3 regions of the Nitratireductor thuwali genome follow, and region 2 is predicted to be linked to each of the others. Evidence: predicted binding sites of a transcription regulator. Region 2 holds the regulator's gene; each other region holds the start of a gene.
The links. Region 2 encodes HrcA, which represses chaperone genes, less so after heat shock. Its sites were predicted from a motif close to GTTAGCACTCNCNNNNNGNGAGTGCTAAC; they were not measured.

Region 1 (9,669 bases), 720 kb from region 2:
GTGCGCGGCTCATCGACGTTCCGCCGATTTTCTCCACCGTATGGCCGGTTTGAGCGTTCTCGGCCGCGCCGCGTTCCTTCGCGGCGCGCTTGTCTTCCGGTCGTCGTGTCATTTGATGATCGTTGCCTTCCTGGTTAAACCAGCTTTCCTGTCGCCACGTCGATCGGCTTGGGCTCGCCGCGGTGGGCGAGAAAATCCGGACGGGGCTTTCTGGCGCCGAACGGCTCGGTGAGTTGGTTCGACATGGCGTTGAACACGAAGAACGCGTTCGAGCGGGCAAACGGGGTGATGTTGCCGTTCGAACCATGCATCGTGTTGCAGTCGAACAGGACCAGCGTCCCCGCCTTGCCGGTCGCGGGCACGATGCCGTGCGCGGAGGCCAGCTTCGTCAGCGCTTCGTGCGAGGGCACGCCCACCTCCTGCTTCTTGAGCGAGGACTTGTGATTGTCCTCGGGCGTTTCGCCGGCGCAGGCGATGAACTGCTTGTGCGAGCCCGGCATCAGCATCAAAGGACCATTCAACTCGTCGTTGTCGGTCAGGAGCAGCGAGGCCGAAATGGCGCGCATGCGCGGCATGCCGTCCTCAGCGTGCCATGTCTCGAAATCCGAATGCCAGTAGAACTCCTTGCCGGTAAAGCCGGGCTTGTAGTTCAGTCGGGACTGGTGAACATAGATATCGTCGCCAAGAAGGAAGCTGACGATGCCGGCAATGCGGCGGTCCCGCGAAAGCCGCTCGAAAAGCGCGCTCTGTTCGGGCAACTTGAAGATCGTGCGGACCTCGTCCGAGCCGGGTTCGGTGATCACGCTGCCGTCCATGAGCTTGCGCTCACCACCGCGCATGGCGGCGGATTCGGCCATCAATGCCTTGACCTCTTCCTCGGAGAAGAGGTTCTTCAGGACCAGGAATCCGTCCCGGTCGAACTGATCCGCCTGTTGGGCGGTGAGGGGCGCATCGGGGCGCCACTGGGACCAGACCACCTTATCCTCGCGCGGCAGCCACTTTTCTTCCGGCAGCCGGCTTGGATAGGGGTCGCTGGTTCGGTCCACTGGATTGGTTATCGCAGACATGGTCTTGTCTCCTTCTTCCTTTGGTTTCTGAGGGCGTGGTTCACTTCACGCCTCTTCGGCCTCGAGTGCGTAGGAGCCGTCCTCCTGGTGAACTTCATTGCCGCTGACGGGCGGGTTGAAAACACACGCCATGACCATCGGCTTGTCGTTTGCGCGCAGGATGTGCTTGTCGTTCTTGTCGAGCGCATACATCACGCCGGGGCGTATCTGGTGCACTTCGCCGGTCGTGCAATCCTCGATCGAGCCCGTTCCGTCGACGCAGTAGACGCTCTCGAGATGGTTCTTGTAGTGCATCGGCAGTTCGGCGTTGGCATGGATCGTCGTGATGTGGAACGAGAACCCCATCTTGTCGCCCTTCAGCAGAAGGCGGACGCTGTCCCAGCCATCGGAGAAGATATGGCGGTCGGTGTTCTTCGCTTCATTCAGGTCGCGTACGATCATGGCAATTACTCCGCTGCAATACTGGCCGAGCGGGAAATCTCGCCGACGGCCTCTTCAAGAATGTCCAGTCCCCGGGCAAAGGTTCCCTTGTCGATGTTGATGGGGCAAAGAATCTTCACCACCTCATCGTGCGCCCCGGAGGTCTCGATGATGAGGCCGGCCTTGAAACAGCGCGAGCAGATGTCGCTCGCCAGCGCACCGGAGCCCACGTCGATGCCCTGCATCATGCCGCGCCCCTTGAGACGCGCATCCGGCAGATGCGCAGCGATCTCCCTGAGGCGGGTGCCGAGGAAGCCGGCGCGCTCGCGCACGCTCTCCTGGAAACCCTCGTCGGCCCAGTATTTCTCCAGCGCCACGCGCGCGGTAACGAAAGCATGATTGTTGCCGCGGAAGGTGCCGTTGTGCTCGGCCGGGCCGAATATGTCGTACTCGGGACGTACCAGAAGCGTGGCGAGCGGCAGCCCAAAGCCGGAAAGGGACTTTGCCATGGTGATGATGTCCGGCGTGATGCCCATCTCCTCAAAGGAGAAGAACGAGCCCGTGCGGCCGCAGCCGGCCTGAATGTCGTCGACGATGAGCAGCGCGCCATGGGCGCGTGCGATCTGCTCGATGCGCCGCAGCCATTCGCGCGACGCCGCGTTCAGGCCGCCTTCGCCCTGCACCGTTTCAAGAATGATCGCCGCCGGCGGCTCAATGCCGCTGGACGGTTCAGCAAGCATGCGATTGAGGAAATCGGCGGTGTCGATGTCCTTGCCCATCGAGCCTTCGAAGGGCATCCGCGTGACGCCGGTCAGCGGCAGGCCGGCGCCGCCGCGGTGATAGCCGTTGCCGGTCGCGGCAAGCGCGCCCAGCGTGACGCCGTGAAAACCGTTGGTGAAGGAGACGACGTTGGTACGGCCCGTCACCTTGCGGGCAAGCTTCAAGGCGGCCTCAACGGCATTTGCGCCGGTGGGCCCCATGAACATCATGCGATGATCCATGCCGCGCGGCTCCAGGACGATGCGTTCGAAGGCTTCCAGAAAGGCCGCCTTGGCGCTGGTGTGCATGTCCAGGCCGTGGGTTACGCCGTCACTGGTGATGTAGTCGACCAGCGCCTTCTTCATATCGGGGTCGTTATGGCCGTAGTTCAGCGAAGAGCATCCGGCGAGGAAATCGATATATTCGCGGCCGTCCGCGCCCTTCATCATGGCGCCGCTGGCGCTTTCGAACACGATGGGAAAGCTGCGGCAATAACTGCGCGCCGCGGATTCGCGGCGCTCGAAAATAGTCTTATCGTCCGTTTTTACGGTCGTCATGTCTTATCCTTCGGGTTTTTCAGTTCGCTGGACGCGCGTTGAGCCGGCTGCCGATCAGGCGGCGCTGCGGGCGGCTTCGGGCAGCGATATCGTCACCATGTGCTCGGTGGCGTGCGCGCCGTCGAAATGGGCGTCCTTGCGGAAATAGGCTTCGTCTGTCAAACGCGCGCCCTGGCTGCGGGCGAAAGAGCGGAACAGCGCCCAGCTCGCGTCATTGTCGGAGGTGATCGTGGTCTTGACCGTCTCGACCTCGCCGCAGACGTCGCGTTCGAGCAGGGATTTGAGCATGCGCTTGGCGACGCCCTGACCCTGGGCGGATTCATCCACCGCGACTTGCCAGACAAACAGGGTGCTGCTGTCGTCGGGCAGGAGGTAAGCCGAGATCCATCCGACGATCTCTCCATCGGAGCGCCGCTCGGCCACCACGCAGGTGTCGCCGAAATGGTCGCATTGCAGCAGATTGCAGTAGAGGGAATTTTCGTCGAGCGGTTCACATGCACGTATCAGGCGCCAAACCGAGGAACCGTCTTCTTTTTCAGGCGTGCGGAAGATGATTTCATCGGATCGTTTTCGAACAAGTTTCAGATCGCTGCTGGGCATGGCTCTCCTCTTTCGTCAGGCTGGATATTACGATTACCGAACCATATTTCAACCGCAGCAGCATCGATTTGTTCAGAACTGTGCTAAATCGGCCCCCGATGAGCCGAGATTGCCGAATGATTTCATTCGCTAATCAAAATAAAATTTTTCTGCTACCAAGGTGATGTAATCGTTGCTCAAGGCCCGCCTATGGAAAACCGCACCCAGACCAGCCTTATCGCGCTACGCAGGATCCTCCGCGCGACCGAGTTGAACGCGCGTACGCTTGCCCGCGAAACGGGGCTGACCACGCCGCAGCTCATCGTGCTCGAGATCGTGGCAGCGGCCGGCAGGGCGACGCCGAAGGACATCGCGGGCAAGGCCGGCGTAGGCCAGGCGACCGCGACGTCGCTTGTGGACAAGCTGGTGGCGCGGGGCCTGGTCCAGCGTACCCGCGGCGAGCGCGACCGGCGCATCGTGTGGGTTTCGGCGACGGAGGCCGGTCAGGAGCTGCTCAAGGCCGCCCCCGACCCTTTGCAGCGAACGTTCTCCAACCAGTTCGAGAAGCTGCCCGATTGGGAGCAGGCGATGATCGTCGCCGCGCTGGAAAAGGTTGGCTTCATGCTCAACGCCAGGGCGATCGATGCATCTCCGCTTCTCGATGTCGGGGCGGTGGACCGGAAATAGGCGTCGCACGACGGCCAGACGGATGCGAAGGGCGGGTCGGCCGCCAAATTCGGCTCCTTGCCTCGCCTTTGCCGTGTTTAATGCTATCCTAATAGGGCGTGGCGCGCCGAGCGACGCAGTCTGGAAGGACGATGAGCGAACCGCAAACCACGAAGCAAGGGCCGCCCGGACAGGAATCGGGCGGCATGGCAGCCAGTCTGCTAGGGCGGCTGGCGCGGACGCGCGCCGGCGTCAGAACGGCAATGGTCGTGGAGCGGGCATGGCCGGTCGTCCTTCCGCTCATCCTTGTGGCCAGCCTGTTTTTCAGCCTGTCCTGGTTCGGCCTGTTCCAGATCATGCCGGGCTGGATGCGCTGGGCAGTTCTCTGTGCGCTAGGCCTCGGCATGCTCGCATCCCTGATCGGGCTGCGCGGCCTGCGTTTCCCGGTCGCGCTGGAAGTCGACCGCCGCATCGAGCAGATCAACCGGCTCGAACATGCTCCGGTCGCCACGCAGACCGACCGGCTGGCCGCCGGAGATGGCGGTCCGTTTGCCGCGGCGCTTTGGCGGGAACACCAGAAGCGGATGGCGGGGCGGCTGTCGCGCGTTCACGGCGATCTGCCGCGGACGTCGGTGCCCGAGCGCGATCCCTGGGGGTTGCGGGCGGTGGCAGCGCTGCTTTTCGTCACCGCTTTCGCCTATTCGCTCGGGCCCTATGGCGGCCGCATCGGCGACGCGTTTCAGCCGCGCCCAACGGCCGAGGCGACGCCTGCGCGCATCGACGCCTGGGTCACGCCGCCGCCTTATACGGGTCGCGCGCCGATTTTCCTGACGGCGGAAGCTAATCTGGAGCAGCAGGCCTTCTCCGTTCCGCAGAACAGCGCAATTGCCGTGCGAGTCAGCGGCGGCTCGGGCGAAGAGACCCTGTCGATCGACGACGGCCGGGAGGCGGTGCGCGACATTGAGCCGGAGGCTGGGGAAGGCGACGGCGCGATGCGGCGTTTTTCGACGCTGCTGGCCAGCGACGGAATAGTCACGCTCACCGGCGGGGGGCCGGCCCTGCGGCAGTGGCAGTTCACCATCATTCCCGATGAGGCGCCGCAGATCCGTTTCTCCCAGGAGCCCAAGCGCGCTGTGAATGGCGCGCTGGAGCTGAATTATGAAATCGAGGACGACTACGGCGCGGTGGAAGCGCAGGCGCATTTTTCGCTGGCGGAAGAACGGCCGGATGCCCGTCCGCTTTTCGACGCGCCGGAAGTGGCCTTGAGGCTGCCCCGCAGCAATGCGGAAAACGGCGCCGCCAAGAGTTCTGCTGATCTGACCGAGCATCCATGGGCAGGCGCGGCGACGCGGTTGCACCTGACCGTCGCCGATGCGGCGGGGCAGACCGGACGCAGCGAAGAAGAGACGTTTGTACTGCCGCAGCGGCCGTTCACCAATCCCTTGGCCAAGGCGCTGATCGAACAGCGGCGCCTGCTGGCGCTCGATGGCAATCAGCAGGACAGGGTGGGAGCGCTCATGGATGCTCTCCTTTTGTGGCCCGAGGAGACCTTCGAGGAGCCTTCCCACTTCCTGCTCATCTCCACCGTACGCTCTAAGCTCGCGCAGGCAGGCAGCGACGACGCCCTGCGGCAGGTCGTGGGCGACCTGTGGGAGATCGCGCTGATCATCGAGGATGGCGACCTGACGGCAGCCGAGCGCCGGCTGCGGCAGGCGCAGGAAGCGCTCCGGCAAGCGCTGGAGGAAGGTGCCAGCGACGAGGAGATCGCCGGCCTTGTAGATGAACTGCGCCAGGCCATGCAGGAATTCCTGCGTGAGTTTGCCGAGCGCGCGATGCAGAATCAGGATTTTGCGCAGGGCGAGAACGGTCAGACGATGCGCGAGAGCGATCTCCAGCGCATGCTCGACCAGATCGAGGATCTGGCAAGGTCAGGCGCGCGCGATCAGGCGCAGGATCTTCTTTCGCAGCTCGAGAACATGATGAACAATCTTCAGGCTGGCCGTCCGCAGCAGGGGCAGGGCGGGCAGCAGTCGGAGATGCGCCAGCAGATGGACCAGCTCGGCGAACTGATGCGCCGGCAGCAGGAACTGATGAACGAGACCTTCCGCATGGACCAGCAACAGCGCGGCCAGCAGGGGCAACAGGGCGAGCAAGGGCAGCAGGGCGAGGGCCAGCAGCAGGGGCGGGGCCAGATGCCTGGGCAAGGCCAGGGCCAGCAGGGGCAAGGGCAGGGCCAGCCGATGACGCCCGAGGATCTGGCCGAGGCGCTGCGCGGCCTGCAAGGACAGCAGGGTGCGCTGCAGGGGGACCTGCAAAGCCTGCTTGACGGGCTTGAAGGGCTTGGCATCGAGCCAGGCGAGGGCTTCGGCGAGGCGGGCGAAGCCATGGGCGAAGCCGAAGGCGCGCTCGGCGAGGGCCGTGGCGAACGGGCGGTGGGCGAGCAAGGGCGGGCGCTGGAAGCCTTGCGCCGCGGCGCCCAGGATATGATGAACCAGATGCAGCAGGCCATGCAGGGCCAGCAGGGCGAAGGCCAGCAGGGGATGCGTCAGGGCAGTAACGGCCGCGACCCGCTCGGCCGGCCCCAGTCGACCACGGGGCCTGATTTCGGAGATTCGGTCGAGGTGCCCGACGAGATCGATACCCAGCGCGCGCGGGAAATCCTCGAGGCGATCCGCCGGCGCCTCGGCGACGCGCTGAGCCCGGAGTTGGAAAAGCAATATCTGGAACGGCTGCTGGACATGCGATAGCGCCTTGTCCGCGCGCGCTTAGTAATTTTTTTGGCACTCTCAAGAGGGGAGTGCCAATTTTTCTTCTTCGGCCTCTTGAACGTCGGAAAATCCGCTCCCAAATCTTTGCCGCGCGGTGCCATGACGGGCCGCGTACCGCGCTTGCTTCAGCGCGGGAGGTGCTTCTTTCGTTGTTTGTCCCAGGAGGAAAACATGAAGTTCCGTCCCTTGCATGACCGTCTTCTCGTTCGCCGGATCGAAGCCGAAGAGAAGACCGCCGGAGGGGTCATCATTCCTGATACCGCCAAGGAAAAGCCGCAGGAAGGCGAGGTTCTCGCCGTCGGCTCCGGTGCGCGCGGCGAAAACGGCGAACTGGTGCCGCTGGAAGTCAAGGTCGGCGACCGCATCCTGTTCGGCAAGTGGTCCGGCACCGAAATCCGGCTTGAGGGCGAGGATCTCCTGATCATGAAGGAGAGCGATGTCCTTGGCATCCTCGATGCCGAAAACGCGGTCAGGAAGGCCGCCTGAGGGGGCCTTGAGGATCAATGATGCTGCCTGGAAAGGAGTGTTGAAATGGCTGCAAAAGACGTGAAATTCCATACCGACGCGCGTGAGCGCATGCTGCGCGGCGTCGATATCCTTGCCAATGCCGTGAAGGTGACGCTCGGCCCCAAGGGCCGCAACGTCGTTCTCGACAAATCGTTCGGCGCGCCGCGCATCACCAAGGACGGCGTCACCGTCGCCAAGGAAATCGAGCTCGAGGACAAGTTCGAGAACATGGGCGCCCAGATGGTGCGCGAAGTGGCCTCGAAGACCAGCGACATCGCCGGCGACGGCACCACGACGGCTACCGTTCTGGCCCAGTCGATCGTTCAGGAAGGGGCCAAGGCCGTTGCCGCCGGCATGAACCCGATGGACCTGAAGCGCGGCATCGACAGGGCAGTAGACGCGGTCGTCCAGGAGCTCAAGAAAAATGCCCGGAAGATCACCCAGAACGGTGAAATCGCGCAGGTCGGCACGATCTCGGCCAATGGTGATAAGGAAATCGGCCGTTTCCTTGCCGAAGCGATGGAAAAGGTCGGCAACGAAGGCGTGATCACGGTCGAAGAGGCCAAGACCGCCGAGACCGAGCTGGAAGTCGTCGAAGGCATGCAGTTCGACCGCGGCTACCTCTCCCCCTATTTCATCACCAATCAGGATAAGATGCGGGTAGAGCTGGAAGAGCCCTATGTGCTCATCCACGAGAAGAAGCTGTCCAACCTGCAGGCCATGCTGCCGGTGCTGGAGGCGGTGGTGCAGTCGGGCAAGCCGCTGCTGATCATCGCAGAGGACGTCGAGGGCGAGGCGCTGGCCACACTCGTCGTCAACAAGCTGCGCGGCGGCCTGAAGGTGGCTGCGGTGAAGGCGCCGGGCTTCGGCGACCGCCGCAAGGCCATGCTGCAGGACATCGCCATCCTGACGGGCGGTACGGCCATCTCGGAGGATCTCGGCATCAAGCTCGAGAACGTGACGCTCGATATGCTGGGCCGCGCGAAGAAGGTGGAGATCGACAAGGACAACACGACCATTGTCGACGGTGCGGGCTCCAAAGCGGAGATCGAGGCGCGTATCGCCCAGATCAAGGCGCAGATCGAGGAGACCACCTCCGACTATGATCGCGAGAAGCTGCAGGAGCGCCTTGCCAAGCTCGCCGGCGGCGTTGCCGTCATCCGCGTCGGCGGATCGACGGAAGTCGAGGTGAAGGAGCGCAAGGACCGCGTTGACGATGCCATGCATGCCACGCGGGCGGCGGTCGAGGAAGGCATCCTGCCGGGCGGCGGCGTGGCGCTGCTGCGCGCGGCAAAGGCGCTCGACAATGTTGACTTCGACAACAACGACCAGAAAGTCGGCATCAACATCGTACGCAGGGCCATTGAGGCGCCGGTTCGCCAGATCGCAGAGAATGCGGGCGCGGAAGGCTCGATCATCGTCGGCAAGCTGCGCGAGAAGGATGATTTCGGCTATGGCTGGAATGCGCAGACCGGCGAGTATGGCGATCTTTACGCCATGGGCGTCATCGATCCGGTGAAGGTGGTCCGGACCGCGCTGCAGGACGCAGCGTCTGTCGCCGGCCTGCTGATCACCACCGAGGCCATGGTCGCCGACCGGCCGAAGAAGGAAGCGGCTCCGCAGGTGCCAGCGGGCGCCGGCATGGACTTCTAGGCCTGGCAGCCTGAACAGGAAGCGGCGGAGCGGGGATACCCGCTCCGCCGATTTTGTTTGGCCGTGAGGCTGACGGAGATTACCCGGCCTCCGTGTCGGCTCGAGATGTCATGCCGGGGCGGCGCTACAATCCGCACGCCTGGCGGATGGCGATCTGAACCGGCGATGGCGGCAGGGCCGGATCGAACTCGCCCCACGGCATCAGCGGCGGCTGCGCCATGAATCGCGGCTGCTTCCCTCGGTGCTGCTGCGCGGCATGGACAAGGAACGGATGGCACAGATAGACGGTGCCAGCCGGGCCGACGGCCAGTTCGATCGGGCAATCTTCCGTCGAGCTATAGCCGTCGGCGGAGAGCTGCCTGAGCGTCGCGCCTGCCTCGCCATACGGCAGCAACTCGCGGGCGATGACGGCATGCGACCCCTTCCGGATCTTCGTGGGCGCGTCATTCAGGTCGACATCGGAGAACAGGAAGAGCATTAACAATGCGCGTCCGCTGCTCTTCACATTGATGCGCCATTCCATGAAATCGGCACTGCCGTCGCCGAAGCTCATATCCACGTGCCAGCCGTCGTCGGCAGGGGATTCCGCCGAGGGAAAGCGGATCGGAAAGGTTCCGAGGCCTTTGGGCGCGAGCCAGCGGCCCTCACCGGCGAGTTGGTCGTAGGCCTTGTGCAGGCACGGGGTGTTGGCGG
Region 2 (9,669 bases):
CGAGGACGAATTCGAGCTGAAGGCGCTGGTTGCGCGCCATCCCGGCCGCCGTTTCCTGGAACTCGGCCGCTCCTGCGTGTTGCCGCCTTACCGTTCCAAGCGCACCATCGAGCTGTTGTGGCAGGGCATCTGGGCTTATTGCCGGCGCAAGAAGATCGACGTCATGACAGGCTGCGCCTCCTTTCCCGGCACCGTGCCGGCGATGCACGCCGAGGCGCTGTCCTTCCTCCATCATTTCTGCGCGGCGGAAGGAAGCTGGCAGGTTCGGGCCAATCCGGCACGCTACATGCCGATGGACCTCATGCCGGAGGAGGCGATCGTGGCCAGGCAGGCGCTGTTCGCCATGCCGCCGCTCATCAAGGGCTATCTGCGCCTTGGGGCGAAATTCGCCGACGGCTGCGTGATCGACCGCGAATTCGGCACCACCGATGTGCTGGTGGTGCTGCCGGTGGAGCAGATTTCCGACCGCTATATCAGCTATTACGGCGCCGAGGCCGAGCGCTTCGCCGGCTGAAGGGCCGGTGTCTGAGCCGAGACCATCTTGTGCAGATGCACCATCATGGCTGCGGCGAAGAGCGGCGTCAGAAGATTGAGAAACGGCACCGCCAGGAAGGCCGCGATGACCAGGCCGGCCAGAAAGACGGTCGAGCCGTGGCGGCGACGCAGAGCCTTGGCTTCGGCTTCCGGACGGTAGCGCATGGCGGCGAACTCGAAGAATTCGCGGCCGAGCAGATAGCCGTTGACGATGAAGAATGCGATCATGTTGACGCCGGGCACGAGCAGAAGCAGCAGCGCCAGCAGATTGCCCAGGATCACCACTCCCAGAAACTTGATCGACATGACGATGGCGGGCACGAGCGGCACCGGGCTGCCAGGCGGGTCGTCGGGGTAGCTGGTCGTTTCGACGGCCTCGGCCACATCGTCGAGGAACAGGCCGGCGATGATGGCGGTGATGGGCGCAATCAGAAGGGCAAGGCCGAGCGCCAGGCCGATGCCGGCGAAAAGCGCGCCGACGAGACCCAGCCAGCCGGCCCAGCCCGGCAGGTCCGGCATGAAGACGTTGAGGAGCGGCAGCAGGTAGAACTCGAAAAGCTCCCGCAGGCCGAACCACAGACCCGCGAGAACCAGAAGGGTAAGCCCGAGCGACTTCAAGAACGCGCCGCGGAAGGGGCGCGTGAAGAGCTGGCTTGCGGCGGCGCGCGCGGCGTCGAGGATCATCTTGGCGTTCGCCCTTCTTGTCCGGTGTCATCAGCGACATAGGTGGGCGGCGGCGCCAGCGCAATGGTTGCGGCGAAGCGCGCCTTCCATATTTGCCGGCGATGTTCTACATCGGCTTAAACCCGTTCCCGCCCATATAGACCATCGCTTTCCGGAGACCTTTATGAGCAAATTTGACGTGCTGTGCGTCGGCAATGCGATCGTGGACATCATCGCGCGATGCGACGAGGCCTTCCTGACGGAGAACGGCATCATCCGGGGTGCGATGAACCTGATCGACGTCGAGCGCTCGACGCTGCTCTACCAGCGCATGGGGCCGGCGATCGAAACCTCGGGCGGCAGCGCGGGCAACACGGCCGCGGGCGTCGCAAGCCTGGGCGGCAAGGCGGCATTCTTCGGCAAGGTCTGCAACGACCAACTCGGCGAAATCTATACGCATGACATCCGCGCCCAGGGCGTTGCCTTCGACACGCGGCCGCTGGAAGGTCATCCGCCGACCGCGCGTTCGATGATCTTCGTGACGCCGGACGGCGAGCGGTCCATGAACACCTATCTGGGCGCCTGCGTGGAGCTGGGCCCCGAGGATGTCGAGGAAGGAAAGGCGCAGGGCGCCAAGGTCAGCTATTTCGAGGGCTATCTGTGGGATCCGCCGCGCGCCAAGGAGGCGATCCGCCAGACCGCCGACATCACCCATGCCGCCGGCGGGGAAATGGCGATGTCGCTGTCCGATCCGTTCTGCGTCGACCGCTATCGCGACGAGTTCCTGGAGCTGATGCGGTCTGGCCGGGTCGACATCGTTTTCGCCAACCAGCACGAGCTGCTGGCGCTCTACCAGACTTCCTCCTTCAACGACGCGGTCGAGGCCATCCGCCAGGATTGCTCGGTCGCGGCCATCACCATGTCGGAAAAGGGCTCGCTGGTGGTGCGGGGCGAGGAAACGGCGCGGGTGGATGTCGTGCCAGTGGAGCAGGTCGTGGACACGACGGGCGCGGGCGACCTTTACGCGGCGGGCTTCCTGTTCGGCTATACGAATGGCCGCAGCCTCGCCGATTGCGGCAATCTCGGCTCGTTCGCCGCTGCCCAGGTCATCAAGCAGGTGGGACCGCGCCTGCAGTTCTCGCTCAAGGAAGCTGCCCAGCAGGCGGGCCTGCTGTAGGCCGGATACCCGCTCAGGGAATGTCTTCCGGCCGGCGGCCAGGACGCGGCTTGTAGCGCGGCACCGTCCAGCCGAAGCGCAAGGCGCCGCCGCGCACCAGGAAGGCGGCGGCGAAGGCCATCAGCGAGGCCGGAGCGAGCGTGAGGCCGGCAAGATCGGCCCCGGTGAAAACGGCGGCGCCGGTGAGCGCCGCGCTCACATAGATTTCGGGCCGGAGCAGGACCGAGGGCTCTCCCGCCAGGAGATCGCGGATGATGCCGCCGAAAGTGGCGGTCAATACGCCCGTGACCAGCGCCACGATGGGCGAGCCCGATGCCGCAAGCCCGACGGCGGCGCCCAGGACACCGTAGGCCGAAAGGCCCACCGCATCCAGCCAGAGCAGAAGACGGTAGCGCGATTCGACCAGATGGGCGGTGAAATAGACAAGGCCGCCGACGACGGCGCAGACCGCGACATAGGTGGGATTGACCACCCAGAAGACCGGCAGGCCCAACACCAGGTCACGCAGCGTGCCGCCGCCCGTGCCGGTGACACCGGCGAAGAACAGAAAACCGATGATGTCCAGCTGCTTGCGCGAGGCCGCCAGCGCGCCGGTGGCCGCAAAGACGGCCACGCCCGCATAGTCGAGAATCAGCAAGGGGTTCATCGGCGGCTCCGCGCGGCTACTCGGCCGCCAGGTCAGTTCAGCGTCTCACAGAACGCCGGGCTGATCCAACTATTGGGTCTTCCGCAATTGCGGACGGAGAACCGGCTCCACCTTCCTGGAATCGCCCTCGCGCGACAGCCTATCGGGCGGGAAAGGAAAGGCGAGGCGGGACACGCCCATGCAAGCCCTACCGCCGCCCATAACATTTTCAGCCCGATCCGCCCGACCGCTCGTCCGTTTCAGCCGCCTGCGCGTCCTTCGACGCGGCGCCTTCCCTGGGGCCGCCCTTGGCCACGCCGACCATGGCCGGGCGCAGGACGCGCTCGCCGATGACGTAGCCCGTCTGCACGACCTGAACGACGGTGTTGACCGGCACGTCCGGATTGGGAACCTCGAACATGGCCTGGTGGAAATTCGGGTCGAACTTCTCGCCCTTGGGATCGATGCGCTTGACGCCGTGGCGCTCCAGCGTCGATAGCATGGCGCGTTCGGTCATCTCGACGCCTTCGACCAGCGCCTTGAGTCCGGAATCCGCATTCTCCCGCGATTCGGCCGGCACCGCCTCCAGGGCACGCTGAAGGTTGTCGGAGACCTGCAGCATGTCGCGGGCGAAATTGGCGACGCCGTAGGCACGCGCATCGGCGACGTCGCGCTGCGTACGCTTGCGCAGATTATCCATCTCCGCGGCCAGCCGCAGCGCCTGCTCCTTCAGTTCCTCGTTCTCCCTGGCCAGACGCAGAAGAACATCTTCCTCCGAAACGCCTTCGCCCTCGGCTTCCACGTTCTCGGTCGGGACCTCTTCGTTCTCCGCCTCGGTATTGTTGAACGCGTCGTCGTCCTTGCGATGGGTGTTCATTGCCTGTCCGTCTTTTTCAAATCCAAAGTCGGGCCGGATATCGAGCTTTGCGGCTGGAAAATCAAGGGGTGCGTGCGCATGGCCTCACCCGCCGGCCCTAAACCTGCGGCCTTACCCGGCAAGGCCGGCGCCGCCCGCCGGCACGGTGCGGATCCGACTATCGAAGCCGGCGATGAGCGGCCGCGCCCGGGCGATCGCCGCCTGCACCTGCGGCAAGGAGAGGGAGGCCTTGTGGCTGTCCTCGCCGTCCCAGACCTCGGTGATCCAGATGGCGTCCTCCTCCCCTTCGTCCCGCGCCACGACGTAGCTGAGGCAGCCGGGCATGCCGCCCGTGGATTCAAGCAGGATGGCGATGAGCGCATCCCTTTGCCCGGGCTGGGCCCGCATCTTTCCAATCAGACCGAACATGTTTCCCTCTCCGTGCCGCAGCCGGTTTATCGCAACAGGCGGCCGACCAGCTGGGCCGTATAATCCACCATCGGCACGATGCGGGCATAGTTGAGCCGGGTCGGGCCGATGATGCCGAGCGCGCCGACGATGCGCGAATCCTGATCCCTGTAGGGCGCCACCACGAGCGATGAGCCCGACAGCGAGAAGAGCTTGTTCTCAGAGCCGATGAAAATGCGCACCCCGGGACCATCCTCGGCGAGCTCCAGAAGCTGGACGAGCGCCTCCTTGGTCTCCAGATCCTGGAACAGATGGCGAAGGAGCTCGATGTCGGCCTGGGCGGTGACGTTTTCAAGCAGGTTCGCCCGGCCGCGCACGATGAGCCTGGCGGGGGCGTCGCTGCCTGCCCCGGCCCAGACCGCCAGCCCCTGCTCGACCAGGGATTGGGACAGCGAATCAAGGGCGGCGCGCGTTTCTTCCTTCAACCGCGCCATCTCGGCCTTTGCCTCCGCAAGGGTCCGGCCCCTGATATGGGCATTGAGGAAGTTCGACGCCTCGACGAGCTGAGAGGCGGTGACGCCGGCCGGCAGGTCCAGCACCCGGTTTTCCACATCGCCATTCTGCGAGACGAGAACGGCCAGCGCCTTGCGCGGCTCGAGCTGGATGAACTCGATATGCTTGAGCGCCGCCTCGCTCTTGGTGGCCAACACGAGGCCGGCGCCGCGCGACAGGCCCGACAGCATCTGGCTCGCCTCGGTCAGCATATGTTCGAGCGACTGGCTCTTGCCGGCCGCCTTTATCTGCGCCTCGATCACCTGGCGTTCCTCCTCGGAGAGGTCGCCAATCTCCATGAAGGCGTCGACGAAGAAGCGCAGGCCCTGCTGGGTGGGCAGCCGCCCCGCCGAAACATGCGGCGCATAGATTAGCCCCAGATGCTCCAGATCGCTCATCACGTTGCGAATGGTGGCGGGGGAGAGCTGTTTCGGCAGCATGCGCGACAGATTGCGCGAGCCGAGCGGCTCTCCATCATGCAGATAAGTCTCGACGATCAGCCGAAAGATGTCGCGCGAACGGGCGTCGAGAGACTGAAGGTTCGGATCGGTCACGGGCTTGGTCATGGGTCAGGAACTCCTGACCTGCGAATATAAGCGTTGCCGCTCACATCACAACTGCGCTCAGGGCAATCGGGTGAACCCGACGGCCCTTGCAGATCGTCCTGTCTGCCCATTGCCCTCAAACAGGCGGGATGGCGCGGTTTTCCTTTGCGTCGGGGGAGACGGAAAGTTACAAGCCCAGCCACGATCAACCCTCGACCAATCCACTCAGGAGATGCCCGAACCATGCGACCATCCAAACGGCAGGCGGACGAGATGCGCGCCGTCAGCTTCGAGCGCGGCATATCCAAACATGCCGAAGGCTCCTGCCTCGTCAAATTCGGCGACACGCATGTGCTGTGCACGGCCAGCCTGGAAGAGAAGGTGCCGGGCTGGCTGCGCAATACGGGCAAGGGCTGGGTGACGGCCGAATACGGCATGCTGCCGCGCTCGACCGGAGACCGCATGCGGCGCGAGGCCGCGTCCGGCAAGCAGGGCGGGCGCACGCTGGAAATCCAGCGGCTGATCGGGCGCTCGCTGCGCTCGGTCGTGGACCTGCAGGCGCTCGGCGAACTGCAGATCACCGTCGATTGCGACGTGATCCAAGCCGATGGCGGCACGCGCACGGCGGCGATCACCGGCGGGTTCGTCGCGCTGCACGACTGCCTGAGCTGGATGCAGGCCCGGCAGATGATTTCCATCGAAAAAGTGCTGAAGGACCATGTTGCCGCCATTTCCTGCGGTATTTGTGATGGTACGCCGGTACTGGATCTCGACTATGCCGAGGATTCGGCCGCCGAGACCGACGCCAATTTCGTGATGACTGGCATGGGCGGCATCGTCGAAATCCAGGGCACGGCCGAGGGCGCGCCCTTTTCGGAGGAAGAATTCAGCGCGCTGCTGTCGCTGGCGAAGCAGGGCGTGCAGCGACTGGTGGATCTGCAGAAGATGGCCGTCTCGTAGGACAGGAGCCGATGAAGCCCAAAGCCATACTCGAAGCCGCGCTTTATGTGAGCGACCTCAATGAGGCCGAGCGCTTCTATGGCCAGGTGCTCGGGCTGGAGCGCATCGCCAGGGTGGAGGGCAGGCATGTCTTCTTCCGTTGCGGTGAGGCCTTGGTGCTGCTGTTCGATCCCGAGGCGACCAAGGTGCCGCCGCCGCCCGAGGCCAAGCTGCCGGTGCCGCCGCATGGCGCGGTCGGCGAAGGACATTTGTGCTTTGCGGCCGATGCCGCCGAAATCGAGCAATGGCGGGGCCGGCTCGAAGCGGCGGGGATCGGCATAGAGGCGGATTTCGAGTGGCCGGCAGGCGGGCGCTCCATCTATTTTCGCGACCCGTTCGGCAATTCGCTGGAATTCGCCGAACCACGCATCTGGGGTTTTTCGTGAGAGAAATTAAGGACCGGAAGTTTGTTCTTGCAAGCCACAACAAGGGCAAGCTGAAGGAGTTTGCCGGGCTGCTGCAGCCCTTCGGCTTCGAGGTGCGCTCGGCCGCCGAACTGGGACTGGCCGAGCCCGAGGAGACGGGAACGTCGTTCGAGGAGAACGCCCATATCAAGGCGCTGGCGGCCGCCAAGGCGACCGGCATGCCGGCGCTGGCCGACGATTCGGGCATGTGCGCCGATGCGCTCGACGGCGCGCCGGGCGTCTATACCGCCGACTGGGCGACCCTGCCGGACGGCAGCCGCGATTTCGGCGTTGCCATGGAGAAGGTGGAAAGGCTGTTGCGGGAAAAAGGCGCGGAGACCCCGCAGGAGCGCCGGGCGCGTTTCGTCGCGGTGCTTTGCCTTTGCCTGCCCGACGGCGAGACCGAATATTACCGCGGCGAGGTGGAAGGCCATCTCGTCTGGCCGCCGAGGGGCGAACTGGGCTTCGGCTACGATCCGGTGTTTCAGCCGGAGGGTTATTCCACCACATTCGGCGAGATGAGCGCCGACCAGAAGCACGGCTGGAAGCCGGGCGAGGAAACCGCCCTTTCCCACCGCGCCCGCGCGTTCAAGCTGTTCGCCGAGGCAAGACTGGCAAGGCCATGACGGAAATTCTCGACCGGGACCCCGGTTTCGGCATCTATGTGCACTGGCCGTTCTGCGCGACCAAGTGCCCCTATTGCGACTTCAACAGCCACGTGCGCCATCAGCCGGTGGACCAAGTGCGCTTCGGCGCGGCCTTTGCGCGCGAACTGGCGACGATGCGCCAGCGGACCGGGCCGCGCGAGGTGACGAGCATCTTCCTGGGCGGCGGAACGCCATCGCTGATGGATCCGGGAACGGTCGGCGGCATTCTGGACGCCATCGCTGCGGAATGGACGGTGCCGCAGAACGTCGAAATCACGCTCGAGGCCAACCCCTCCTCGGTGGAGGCTGACCGATTTCGCGGCTACCGCATGGCCGGCGTCAACCGGGTCTCGCTGGGTGTTCAGGCGCTCAACGACAAGGATCTGCGCTTCCTGGGACGGCTGCACGACGTGAGCGAGGCGCTGCACGCCATAGAGCTGGCGCGCGCCAACTTTCCCCGACTCTCCTTCGACCTGATCTATGCGCGGCCCGGCCAGACGGTGGAGGACTGGAGCCAAGAACTAGAGCGGGCGATCTCGTACGCCGCCGACCATCTGTCGCTCTATCAGCTCACCATCGAGCAGGGGACGCCGTTCTTCGCGCTGCGGGCGGCCGGCAAGCTGAGCGTGCCGGACGTCGAGCAGGCGGCGCAGCTTTACGAAGCGACCCAGGCGGTGACGGCGGCGCAGGGACTGCCGGCATACGAGATCTCCAACCATGCGAAACCCGGCGCGGAAAGCAGGCACAACCTCATCTACTGGCGCTATGGCGAATATGTCGGCGTCGGCCCCGGCGCGCATGGCCGCTTCATCGAAAACGGACAGCGGATCGTGACCTTCACCGAACGCGTGCCGGAAACCTGGCTCGACCTCGTGGAGCGCAAGGGCCAGGGCGTGACCGGCGGCGAGACCTTGTCGCGGGTGGAGGAAGCCGACGAATTCCTGCTGATGGGCCTGCGGCTGGTGGAGGGCATCGACCTCGTCCGTTTCGAAAAGCTCGCCGGGCGGCCGCTGGAGCCCCGGCGCATTTCCGCGCTGCGCGATGAAGGGCTGGTCGAGCCCGTCGGCAATTCCGGCCTGCGCGCGACGCCGGCGGGAATGGTCGTGCTGGACGCGGTGGTGGCGGATCTGGCGCGGTAGGCGACGCCTATCGCTTGATGAGTTCAGGCTGAATCAAGCGCGGCCACCGTCATCATCTCTGGAAAAAGCGCAGTGCCCGACCGTTTGTCCATCCCGGCCGACCATGCTAGCTCTCCCCCGCCAGGCTGGCGGGGGCGGGGCTGATAAGGACGGGCTGGCCCTCCCTTACCTCGTATACCGCGTAGCCTCTTTCAGCCGTGCCGTCGGGGCGGAAGCGGAAGATGCCGCCATAGCCGGCATAGCCGGAGGCGCGGGTGAGATTGGCCGGGGCGAAGGTCCCGGCGCCGCCACGCTGGCCGAGGGCGACGGCGAGCGTGACGGTGTCGTAGCCGAGCGCCGCGGTCAGGCTGGGCTCGGCGCCGTACCGGGCCCGGTAGCGCTCCTTGAAGCGGTTCATGCGCTCGTGCTCCACATCCGCATACCAGCCGCCTTGAAGCGCCGGGCTCGACAGATCGGCGCTGGCCCACTGGCCGGTGCCCAGAAGCCGCTTGCCCGACAGGTCGACCCCCATCTCCGAAAGCGAGGCGGCGATCGCCGCGGGCGCGTTGCCGCCGTCCGGCAGGAGGACGGCGTCGGCGTCCTGGACGGCAAGGGCGACCTCCTGCGCGGCGGTGAGCACGGAGGCGGTGTCGTGATCGTAGCGGGCGACAGCGGCAAGGCTGCCGCCGGTGCGCTGCAAGGTCTGGCGCGCCTGGCTTTCGGCCAGTGCGCCACCGGCATCGTTGGGCACGATCGCGACGACCCTCGACACTCCTTGCGAGGCGGCAAAGGAAATGACGCGGTCGACGAGGCCCTCGGGCTGATGGGAATTCAGGAAGACGCCGGGAGCGGCGACGCTGCTGTCCGAGGAGAAGGCGATCATGGTCGTGCCGCGCGGGCGCAGCACTTCGGCGGCAGCGCGCACATTGGCGGCAAAGAGCGGGCCGAGGACGAGGGCCGCGCCCTCCCCCGCCGCGCTGGACGCCGCCAGGGTGGCGCCTTCGGGCGTGCCGGCGGTATCCTTGACGACAAGCTGGATCGAGGAGGAACCGTGATCCTCCAGCGCCAGGAGGGCGGCGTTGCGGATTTCGGCGGCAACGGCCCCGCCTCTCTCGCCCGCACTCAGGGGCAGAAGCAAGGC
Region 3 (9,669 bases), 2.2 Mb from region 2:
CGCTGGTAGCAGCACCAGGTAGACGAGGACAAGCCCGATCACGATGACGTGGCGCACGGGCATCACCTCGCGCAGGAAGCGCACCGGAGCGGCCGCGCCGCCGGCGCGAGGTCCATGCCGGCGGATTGCATCTGCAAGGATGAAAAGGCCCGCCATCACCATCGTGCCGGCTGCAAGCAGGGGAAAGACGCCCGGCGTGGCCAGGCCGCTGAACCCCGAAATCCCGTAGGCCTGCCAGAAAGCGGCAAGGCCGAAGATCGTAACGAGCAGCGCGAAGATTGCTTCTCCGGGCCTGAGGTCAGGTTTGGGTGGCATGGATTCTTCCTCCGGAGCATCCGAGGCTGCCGGTCCGGGGGCTTCCCGCGGACCGGCAGCGGGATCGGATCACGGCCGCGGAATGCCGAGCGTCTCGGGATTGACCTTGGCGGCGCCCGTGTCCTGCAGCGCCCAGACGGTCACCTGTTGCCATTTCTTCAGGAACGCCTCGGCTTCCGCGCCGGAGATGTTCATGACGATGTTGCCGCGATTGGCCATCAGCGTGGTGAATTCCTCGCTGGTTGCGGCGGTCTTGAAGGCCTCTTCCAGCTTGGCCTTCACGTCGTCGGGCGTGTCCTTCCTCACGAAGACGCCGTAGAACGGGCCCCAGGGCAGGAACTTCGCCATGTCCGGCACGGCATCCGTGATCGCCGGCACGTCGGGCAAGGTGTCGACGGGCGCCGTATCCACCACCGCCAGCGCCCGCATCTTGCCGGCTTTGATGTTTTCGGCAGCGGCCGAGATGCCCGAAGGCATGAAGTCCACTTCCCCGCCGAGCATGGCCGTCAGTCCCGGGCCTTCGCCGTCGAACGGGATAGCGGTCACCTCGAATTCGACCGCGTTCTTGATCAGCGCGCTGATCGTGCTCGGCAGGCCCCCGGGGCCTGTAGAGCCCATCTTCACCTGGCCCGGATTGGCCTTGATGTCGGCCAGCAGCTCTTCCATCGTCTGGTACTTGGATTCCTCCGGCACCACGATGACGGCAACGCCGCGGCCCAGGATGTTGACCGGATAGAAGCTCGAATAGTCGAGGCTCGACACACCCAGCACCGGATGGAGCTGCGGGTTCTCGGCGCCGTAGAGGAACGTATAGCCGTCGGCGGGCGCCGCGTTCACATAGGCCGTCGAGATCGCGCCGGCGCCGCCGGATTTGTTGAGCACGACGATCGACGTGCCGAGCGCCTGCTCTGCCGCGGGGTTGACCGCGCGCGCGACCGTGTCGGTAGCGCCGCCCGCGCCCCACATCACCACGCCCAGAAGCTCGCGCTCCGGAAATTCCTGCGCGGCCGAGATGGCAGTCATCATCAATAGGGCAGATGTTGCCCGGATCATCTTGCGAATCATGTTTCCTCCCTTGGCGGCACCATCTGCCGCACCCACCGGCATATAATACGGAGGGGACCTTGTCAGGCATCCATCAAGGTGCAGATGCGGCCCCTCCAAGCCCAGCCAGGGCAGGATGACGGCGTTGCGAAGATAACGCAATTACCAATTATTCGACGAGCCATAACCTGACGCTATAGTTTGGCGCCCCGCGCGGTGGTCTCTTCCATGATATGGCGCAACTTGTCGATCAGGGTTTCGGCGAAGCTGGACAACGCCACGTCGCTGCGTCGGGCAATGTAGGTCTGGAATTCTGTCGGCCCGGCGATTGGCACGACCGCGATGTCGGACCGGGCGATGTCGGCGACCGTGAACGTGTCGACGACGGCCACCCCCAGATCCTCCTTGATCAGGGCAAGCACCGTGGTGCCGAACCGGGCGCGAATGGCGATGTCGTAGTCGAGATCCTCGCGCGCAAAGATACTCGCCATGATCCCGCCATACGGATCGTTGGGATCGATTCCGATCAGCGGACAACTGGCGATCTCGGCCGGTGTGACCACCTCCCGCGCGGCAAGGGGATGGTTCGGCGCGACGATGACCACCAGGTGGCCCCTGGCCAGCGGTTCGAACAGAATGGAGGGATGATCGAAGCGGTAGCTCATCGCGACGAACTCGCCTCGTCCCAGCATCAGGTAGTCGATGGCGTCCTCGATCTTGAGAATGTCGATGTCGATGCGGATGTCCGGATAGCGCCGCTTGATGGCGGCGATCGCCCGCGGGACCATCACATTGGCAATGCTCGGCACGGAGCCGAAGGAAAGTTCCACCCCGCGCCCGCGCTCGAGCTGCCTGATGGTGAATTGCAGGTCCTCGATCTTCTTGTGCACCTCCTGCAACTGCTCGAAGACGTGGACCGCTTCCGGCGACGGCACATAGCGGCCGCCCTTTCGGATGAAGAGCTTGATCCCGAGCAGATCTTCAAGGTGCTTCATCGACCGGCTGACGCCGGGCTGGGCGACGTTGAGCAGCCGCGCCGCCCCGGCGATGCTGCCGGCAACCATGACCGCACGGACGACTTCAATCTGGCGTAGCGTCAGCATGTCCCGACCTCTTTTCCTGGCAGGAGTTGCCCGATGTGCAGCGTCGCCAGGCTGCCCCTCGGCACGGGCAGAAGCGCCACCGGCCAGCGCGGCGCATATTGAGGGCACAAGGCGCCGCGGCACAAGCTGAAGATGGCAGCCGGCCCGGCCGATTTATTTCTGGCACTCCTATCATTCGACTGCCAAATCCTCTATATGACAGACGTGGCCCCTACATGCTCCCATACGCGGCCGCAGAAAGAACACTCCATGAAATTCCGGCCCCTCCACGACCGCGTCGTCCTTCGGCGCGCCGAAGGCAATGACAAATCCAAAGGCGGGATCATCATTCCCGACAATGCAAGGGAAAAGCCACAGGAAGGCAAAGTGGTCGCCGTCGGCCCGGGGCTCCGCGACGAAGGCGGCAAGCTCGTCCCGCTCGATGTGAAGGCGGGCGATGCGGTTCTCTTCGGCAAATGGTCCGGCACCGAGATCAAGATCGGCGGCGACGACCTGCTGATCATGAAGGAATCCGACATCATGGGCATCGTCGAGCCCACGGCTGCAGCCGAAAAGGCCGCCTGACCGGGCGATTTCCTACACTCAGTTTCAAGAACGAACGGATCGAAATCTTATGTCTTCCAAGGAAATCAAATTCGGTGCCGACGCGCGCGACCGCATGCTGCGCGGCGTCGAGCTCCTCAACAACGCAGTCAAGGTGACGCTCGGCCCCAAGGGCCGCAATGTCTTGATCAACAAGGCCTATGGCGCGCCGCGCATCACCAAGGACGGCGTCACCGTCGCCAAGGAGATCGAGCTTGACGACAAGTTCGAGAACATGGGCGCCCAGATGGTGCGCGAAGTGGCCTCCAAGACCAACGACCTCGCCGGCGACGGCACCACCACTGCGACTGTGCTCGCCGCCTCCATCTTTCGCGAAGGCACCAGGCTGGTGGCCGCCGGCATGAACCCGATGGACCTGAAGCGCGGCATCGATCTTGCGGTCGCAGCCGTGGTCAAGGACATCGAGGCCCGCGCCAGCAAAGTCAAATCCTCCGGCGAGATCGCGCAGGTCGGCACCATCGCCGCCAATGGCGATGCCACGGTAGGCGAGATGATCGCCAAGGCGATGGAAAAGGTCGGCAATGAGGGCGTGATCACGGTCGAAGAGGCCAAGACCGCCGAGACCGAGCTGGAAGTCGTCGAAGGCATGCAGTTCGACCGCGGCTACCTGTCGCCCTATTTCGTCACCAATGCGGAGAAGATGCGCGCCGAGCTCGAGGACGTCTACATCCTCATTCACGAGAAGAAGCTCGGCAATCTGCAGGCGATGCTGCCGATCCTCGAAGCCGTCGTCCAGACGGGCAAGCCGCTGCTGATCATCTCCGAAGACGTCGAAGGCGAAGCGCTCGCAACGCTCGTCGTCAACAAGCTGCGCGGGGGGCTGAAGGTCGCCGCCGTCAAGGCGCCTGGCTTCGGCGACCGCCGCAAGGCCATGCTCGAGGACATCGCCGTGCTGACGGCCGGCCAGATGGTTTCCGAGGATCTCGGCATCAAGCTCGAGAACGTCACGCTCGACATGCTGGGCCGGGCCAAGCGCGTTCTGATCGAGAAGGACACGACGACGATCGTGGATGGCGCCGGCGGAAAGGCCGACATCTCGGCACGTATCCAGCAGATCAAGGGTCAGATCGAGGAAACCACCTCGGACTACGACAAGGAAAAGCTGCAGGAGCGGCTTGCCAAGCTGGCCGGCGGCGTTGCCGTCATCCGCGTCGGCGGCGCGACCGAGACCGAGGTCAAGGAAAAGAAGGACCGCATCGACGACGCGCTGAACGCCACCCGCGCGGCGGTCGAGGAAGGCATCGTGCCTGGCGGCGGCGTTGCGCTGTTGCGCGCCAAGGCAGCTCTGGCGGGCCTTGCGGGGGCGAACGCCGACATGACCGCCGGCATCTCGATCGTCCTGCGGGCGCTCGAAGCGCCGATCCGGCAGATATCCGCCAATGCCGGCGTCGAAGGCTCCATCGTCGTCGGCAAGCTCCTGGAAGCGAAGGATCCCAATATGGGCTTCAACGCGCAGACGGAACTTTACGTCGACATGATCAAGGCAGGCATCGTCGATCCGGCAAAGGTCGTCCGCACGGCCCTGCAGGATGCGGGCTCCATCGCCGCGCTGCTGGTCACCACGGAGGCGATGGTCGCCGATATGCCGCAGAAGGACGCGCCCGCGGTCTCGGGCGCCGGCGGTATGGGCGGCATGGGCTACTGAAAACGGTCGCAAGTCCCGCCGGAAACGGCGGGACTCGGACAAATTTGACCGCCGCGGGACAATCAGCGGCCGCTGGGGCCAGGTGCCCCGCAAACCGCCCTGCGGCGGAGGATAAGGTGACAATCATGATGACCCATCGTTTTGCCGTCGGCCAGCTCGTCCGTATGAACGGAGGCTTTGGCGCCTTGCCTGCCGCGGCCGAGACCTATCGCATCACGGCGACCCTGCCGCCGGCGCGCGAAAACTCGCCCCAATACCGCATTCGCAACGAAACCGAACGTTACGAACGCATGACCACAGAAGACAATCTCGAAGAAATATAAGGTCGCCGCCAGCCCCTGGGGCTGCCCCTCTCAAAGGAAATAGAAAATGGCCAAAGGACAAAAACGCAGCAGCCGCGAGATCAGAAAACCGAAGCAGGACAAGGCCGCGCCAAAGGTGGCGGCATTGGCCGGTTCGCAGGTCAAGCAGGCTAGCAGCAGCAACGTCTCCTTCGGGAAAGCCAAGAAGACCTGAGAACGTGCTCCACGCCTTCCTCGCCGCCGGCATGACCAAACCGGCGTCGAAACTGCCGCCACGACCATAGGGGCGGACATTGCCGCGGACACGTTTTGCCCGCGGCAATTCTTATCCGGCCTTGACACGGACGTGCGCCGGGGCCCATCCTCACATTTCACCAGGGGGGTCCCGACAAGGGGCTGAGATACTGCTGGCGCGAATGCAGCGCAGTGACCCGTTGAACCTGATCCAGTTCATACTGGCGTAGGGATGGTGCGAAGGTCCTTGCGGCATCGCTTCGACGGAAATGACAAGGTTTTCCGGAACGCAGACGGTAACAAGGTCCCATTCTCATCCTTCCGGCGACGAACTGGGTCTCCATTGCAACAACGCAAAGGAGCCTCGTCATGGATGTTCGGACACGAGAAAAGGCCGCGGTCGAAGTCACCACCGGCCCCCTGCCCGCTTCAAGGAAAGTCTATAAGCCCGGCGCGCTTCACGATGGGCTGCGCGTGCCGCTGCGCGAGATCGCCGTGCATCCCAGCGCCGGCGAACCGCCCGTCACCGTCTACGATTCCTCCGGTCCCTACACCGATCCGGACGTCTCGATCGAGATCGACAAGGGCCTGCCACGCACCCGCGAAGCCTGGATCAAGGCGCGCGGCGACGTGGAAACCTATGACGGCCGCGCGGTGGCTCCCGCCGACAACGGCTTCGTCACCGGCGACCGGCTGACACCGGAATTTCCCGCCCTGCGCAGGCCGCTGAGGGCCAAGGACGGCAAGGCGGTGACACAGATCGCCTATGCCCGCGCCGGCATCGTCACGCCGGAGATGGAATTCGTCGCCATCCGCGAAAACCTTGGCCGGGCCCAGGCGAAACACGCCCTCGCGCGCGACGGCGAGAGCTTCGGCGCGGCGGTGCCCGATTTCGTCACGCCGGAATTCGTGCGCGACGAGATCGCGCGCGGCCGCGCCATCATCCCGGCAAACATCAACCACCCGGAAACGGAGCCGATGATCATCGGCCGCAATTTCCTGACCAAGATCAACGCCAATATCGGCAATTCCGCCGTCACCTCCTCGATGGCCGAAGAGGTGGAGAAGATGGTCTGGGCGACGCGCTGGGGCGCCGACACGGTGATGGACCTTTCCACCGGCCGCAACATCCACAATATCCGCGAATGGATCATCCGCAATTCGCCCGTTCCGATCGGTACCGTCCCCATCTACCAGGCGCTGGAAAAGGTGAACGGCACGCCCGAGGCGCTCACCTGGGAAATCTACCGCGATACGCTGATCGAGCAGGCCGAACAGGGCGTCGACTACTTCACCATCCATGCCGGCGTGCGCCTGCACTATATCCCGCTCACCGTCGACCGCGTGACCGGCATCGTCTCGCGCGGCGGCTCCATCATGGCCAAATGGTGCCTCGCCCACCACAAGGAAAGCTTCCTCTACGAGCATTTCGAGGAGATCTGCGACATCTGCCGCGCCTATGACGTTTCCTTCTCGCTGGGCGACGGGCTGCGGCCGGGCTCGATTGCCGACGCCAACGACGCCGCCCAGTTCGCTGAGCTCGAAACGCTGGGAGAGCTGACCAAGATCGCCTGGGCGAAGGACTGCCAGGTGATGATCGAGGGGCCGGGCCATGTTCCCATGCACAAGATCAAGGAGAACATGGACAAGCAGCTCGAGATTTGCGGCGAGGCTCCATTCTATACGCTCGGCCCGCTCACCACTGACATCGCGCCCGGCTACGACCACATCACTTCGGCCATCGGTGCGGCGATGATCGGCTGGTTCGGCACGGCCATGCTCTGCTACGTCACGCCCAAGGAGCATCTGGGCCTGCCCGACCGTGACGACGTGAAGACCGGCGTCATCACCTACAAGATCGCCGCCCACGCCTCCGACCTTGCCAAGGGGCATCCGGCGGCGAAGATCAGGGACGACGCCCTCTCGCGGGCGCGCTTCGAGTTCCGCTGGGAGGATCAGTTCAACCTGTCGCTCGACCCGGAGACCGCACGCGACTTCCACGACGAGACCCTGCCGAAGGAGGCGCACAAGGTGGCGCATTTCTGCTCCATGTGTGGCCCCAAATTCTGCTCCATGCGGATTTCCCATGAGATCCGCGATGCGGCCCAGCAAAAGGGGAAGCAGGAGGGCATGGAGAAGATGGCGGAGCGTTACCGCCAGGGCGGCGACCTTTACATGCCCGCCGATGAGGTGGAAGCAGCCGGCGAAGGCGGCGCTTGAGCCATGAAAGTGCTGGTCAAGGGGGCCGGCGTTGCCGGCCTCACGCTCGCCCATGAGCTTGCCGCTCGCACCATGGACGTGGTCGTGACGGAGACGCGGCCCGGCCTTGCCGGCAGCGCCTCGTGGCAGGCCGGCGGCATGCTGGCGCCATGGTGCGAGCGGGAGAGCGCGGAAGAGGATGTGATCGCGCTCGGCGCTTCGGCCGCCGATTGGTGGGACGAAGCCCTGCCCGGCCATGTCGAACGCAAGGGAACGCTGGTGCTGGCCCAGCCGCGCGATGCGGGCGAGTTGTCCCGCTTCGCCCAGCGCACCAGCGGCTGTTCATGGCTGGATGGCGACCAGGTGGGCGAGCTTGAACCGGACCTTGCCGGACGCTTCCGCCGTGGCCTGTTCTTCGCCCGCGAAGCCCATCTCGATCCGCGCCGGGCGCTGGAGGCGCTTCACCGGAAGCTTGCCGCAACGGGCGTTGCGTTCCGCTTCGATGCCGGGCCTGATCCTGCGGAAGACGCTGATTTCGTGGCCGACTGCACGGGCATGGCCTCGCCGCAGGCAGGCCTGCGCGGCGTGCGCGGCGAGATGCTGATCCTGCACGCGCCTGAAATCGCGCTGTCGCGTCCCGTAAGGCTGCTCCATCCCCGCTTCCCCGTCTATGTCGTGCCGCGCGCCGGCCACCGCTTCATGGTCGGCGCCACCATGCTGGAAAGCGATGCCTCGGGACCAGTGACCGCCCGCTCCATGATGGAGCTGCTCGCCGCCGCCTGCGGGCTGCACCCCGCCTTCGGCGAGGCCGAAGTGGTGGAAACGGCAAGCGGCGTACGCCCCGCCTACGCCGACAATCTGCCGCGCGTTCAAATGGATGGACGGACCATCCGCATCAACGGGCTTTACCGTCACGGCTTCCTTCTGGCCCCGGCGATGGCCAGACGCGCGGCGGCGACAATGATGAGGATGGCGCACGATCCTGCCGGGAAGGAGGAATTTCTCCATGCAGCTCACGATTAACGGCGAAAAGAAAGAAGTCTCGGCGGCCACGCTGGCGGGCTTGCTCGTGGAACTCGACTACCGGGGCGACTGGCTCGCCACCGCCCGCAACGGCGAAATCGTGCCTCGGGACCTGCGCTCCGAGTGCCGCCTCGACGAAGGCGACCGCATCGAAATTCTTTCTCCCATGCAGGGAGGCTGAACGATGCTGGAGCTCTACGGAAAGACGCTGTCCTCGCGGCTGCTGCTCGGCACCGCCCAATATCCCTCGCCCGCGATCATGGCGGAAGCCATCCGGGCGAGCCGGACGGAAATCGTCACCGTTTCCCTGCGCCGCGAGACGGCGGGCGCGGGAAGCGGCGGCGGGTTCTGGTCGCTGATCCGCTCGCTGAACGTCGACGTGCTGCCCAACACCGCCGGATGCCACTCGGTCAAGGAAGCCGTCACCACAGCGCGGATGGCGCGCGAGCTGTTCGCAACGAACTGGATCAAGCTCGAAGTGATCGGCAATCCCGACACACTGCAACCGGACGTCTTCGGGCTGGTCGAGGCCGCGCGCATCCTGTCCGACGAGGGCTTCGAGGTCTTTCCCTATACGACCGACGATCTCATCGTCGCCGAGCGCCTGCTGGAGGCCGGCTGCCGGGTGCTGATGCCCTGGTGCGCGCCCATAGGCTCGGCGCGCGGGCCCTCGAATCCCGACGCGCTGCGCTCCCTGCGCGGCTATTTTCCGGACACGCCGCTCATCGTCGATGCGGGGCTCGGCCGTCCCTCCCATGCGGCAATCGTCATGGAACTCGGCTACGATGCCGTTCTGCTCAACACGGCGGTTGCCAAGGCCGGCGACCCCGTCCGCATGGCCTCGGCCTTCGCGGATGCCGTGGATGCCGGCCACGCCGCGCACGAGGCCGGCCTGCTGGAGCCGCGCGACATGGCGGTTCCCTCCACGCCTATTTTCGGCAAGGCGGTGCTGACATGAAGCTCGACCCGTTCTACCTGATCGTGGACAGCGCGGCCTGGATCGAGCGTCTCGTGCCGCTCGGCGTCAAATTCGTGCAGCTGCGCGTCAAGGACGCCCCCGGGGACGCGCTGCGCCGCGAAATCCGCCGCGCCCGCGACATCTGTTCGGCCCACCATTGCCAGCTCGTCGTCAACGACTACTGGCGCATCGCCATCGAAGAAGCCTGCGACTTCGTGCATCTGGGCCAGGAAGACCTCGCGG

Region 1: groES (co-chaperone GroES) is a predicted target of HrcA. The motif match lies at 6,825-6,853, and genes of this name have one in related genera.
Region 3: NTH_RS00840 (co-chaperone GroES) is a predicted target of HrcA. The motif match lies at 2,621-2,649, and genes of this name have one in related genera.

The regions. Positions count from the first base shown of each region.
Region 1 is NZ_CP030941.1:1,701,803-1,711,471, reverse strand. It holds gene NTH_RS08195 (aspartate kinase) at 1-112, opposite strand, end outside; gene thpD (ectoine hydroxylase) at 135-1,067, opposite strand; gene NTH_RS08185 (ectoine synthase) at 1,113-1,508, opposite strand; gene ectB (diaminobutyrate--2-oxoglutarate transaminase) at 1,514-2,803, opposite strand; gene ectA (diaminobutyrate acetyltransferase) at 2,858-3,403, opposite strand; gene NTH_RS08170 (MarR family winged helix-turn-helix transcriptional regulator) at 3,593-4,069, shown strand; gene NTH_RS08165 (TIGR02302 family protein) at 4,255-6,795, shown strand; gene groES (co-chaperone GroES) at 6,988-7,302, shown strand; gene groL (chaperonin GroEL) at 7,348-8,976, shown strand; gene NTH_RS08150 (phytanoyl-CoA dioxygenase) at 9,101-9,669, opposite strand, start outside.
Region 2 is NZ_CP030941.1:2,425,596-2,435,264, reverse strand. It holds gene NTH_RS11880 (GNAT family N-acetyltransferase) at 1-514, shown strand, start outside; gene NTH_RS11875 (sulfate transporter family protein) at 481-1,218, opposite strand; gene NTH_RS11870 (adenosine kinase) at 1,382-2,374, shown strand; gene NTH_RS11865 (trimeric intracellular cation channel family protein) at 2,388-3,020, opposite strand; gene grpE (nucleotide exchange factor GrpE) at 3,229-3,876, opposite strand; gene NTH_RS11855 (putative quinol monooxygenase) at 3,988-4,284, opposite strand; gene hrcA (heat-inducible transcriptional repressor HrcA) at 4,311-5,381, opposite strand; gene rph (ribonuclease PH) at 5,604-6,320, shown strand; gene NTH_RS11840 (VOC family protein) at 6,332-6,745, shown strand; gene rdgB (RdgB/HAM1 family non-canonical purine NTP pyrophosphatase) at 6,742-7,389, shown strand; gene hemW (radical SAM family heme chaperone HemW) at 7,386-8,549, shown strand; gene NTH_RS11825 (penicillin-binding protein activator) at 8,656-9,669, opposite strand, start outside.
Region 3 is NZ_CP030941.1:178,126-187,794, forward strand. It holds gene NTH_RS00825 (tripartite tricarboxylate transporter TctB family protein) at 1-315, opposite strand, end outside; gene NTH_RS00830 (tripartite tricarboxylate transporter substrate binding protein) at 385-1,380, opposite strand; gene NTH_RS00835 (LysR family transcriptional regulator) at 1,554-2,462, opposite strand; gene NTH_RS00840 (co-chaperone GroES) at 2,712-3,026, shown strand; gene groL (chaperonin GroEL) at 3,076-4,710, shown strand; gene NTH_RS00850 (hypothetical protein) at 4,836-5,033, shown strand; gene NTH_RS00855 (hypothetical protein) at 5,080-5,226, shown strand; TPP riboswitch at 5,379-5,497, shown strand; gene thiC (phosphomethylpyrimidine synthase ThiC) at 5,616-7,466, shown strand; gene thiO (glycine oxidase ThiO) at 7,470-8,468, shown strand; gene thiS (sulfur carrier protein ThiS) at 8,452-8,649, shown strand; gene NTH_RS00875 (thiazole synthase) at 8,653-9,426, shown strand; gene NTH_RS00880 (thiamine phosphate synthase) at 9,423-9,669, shown strand, end outside.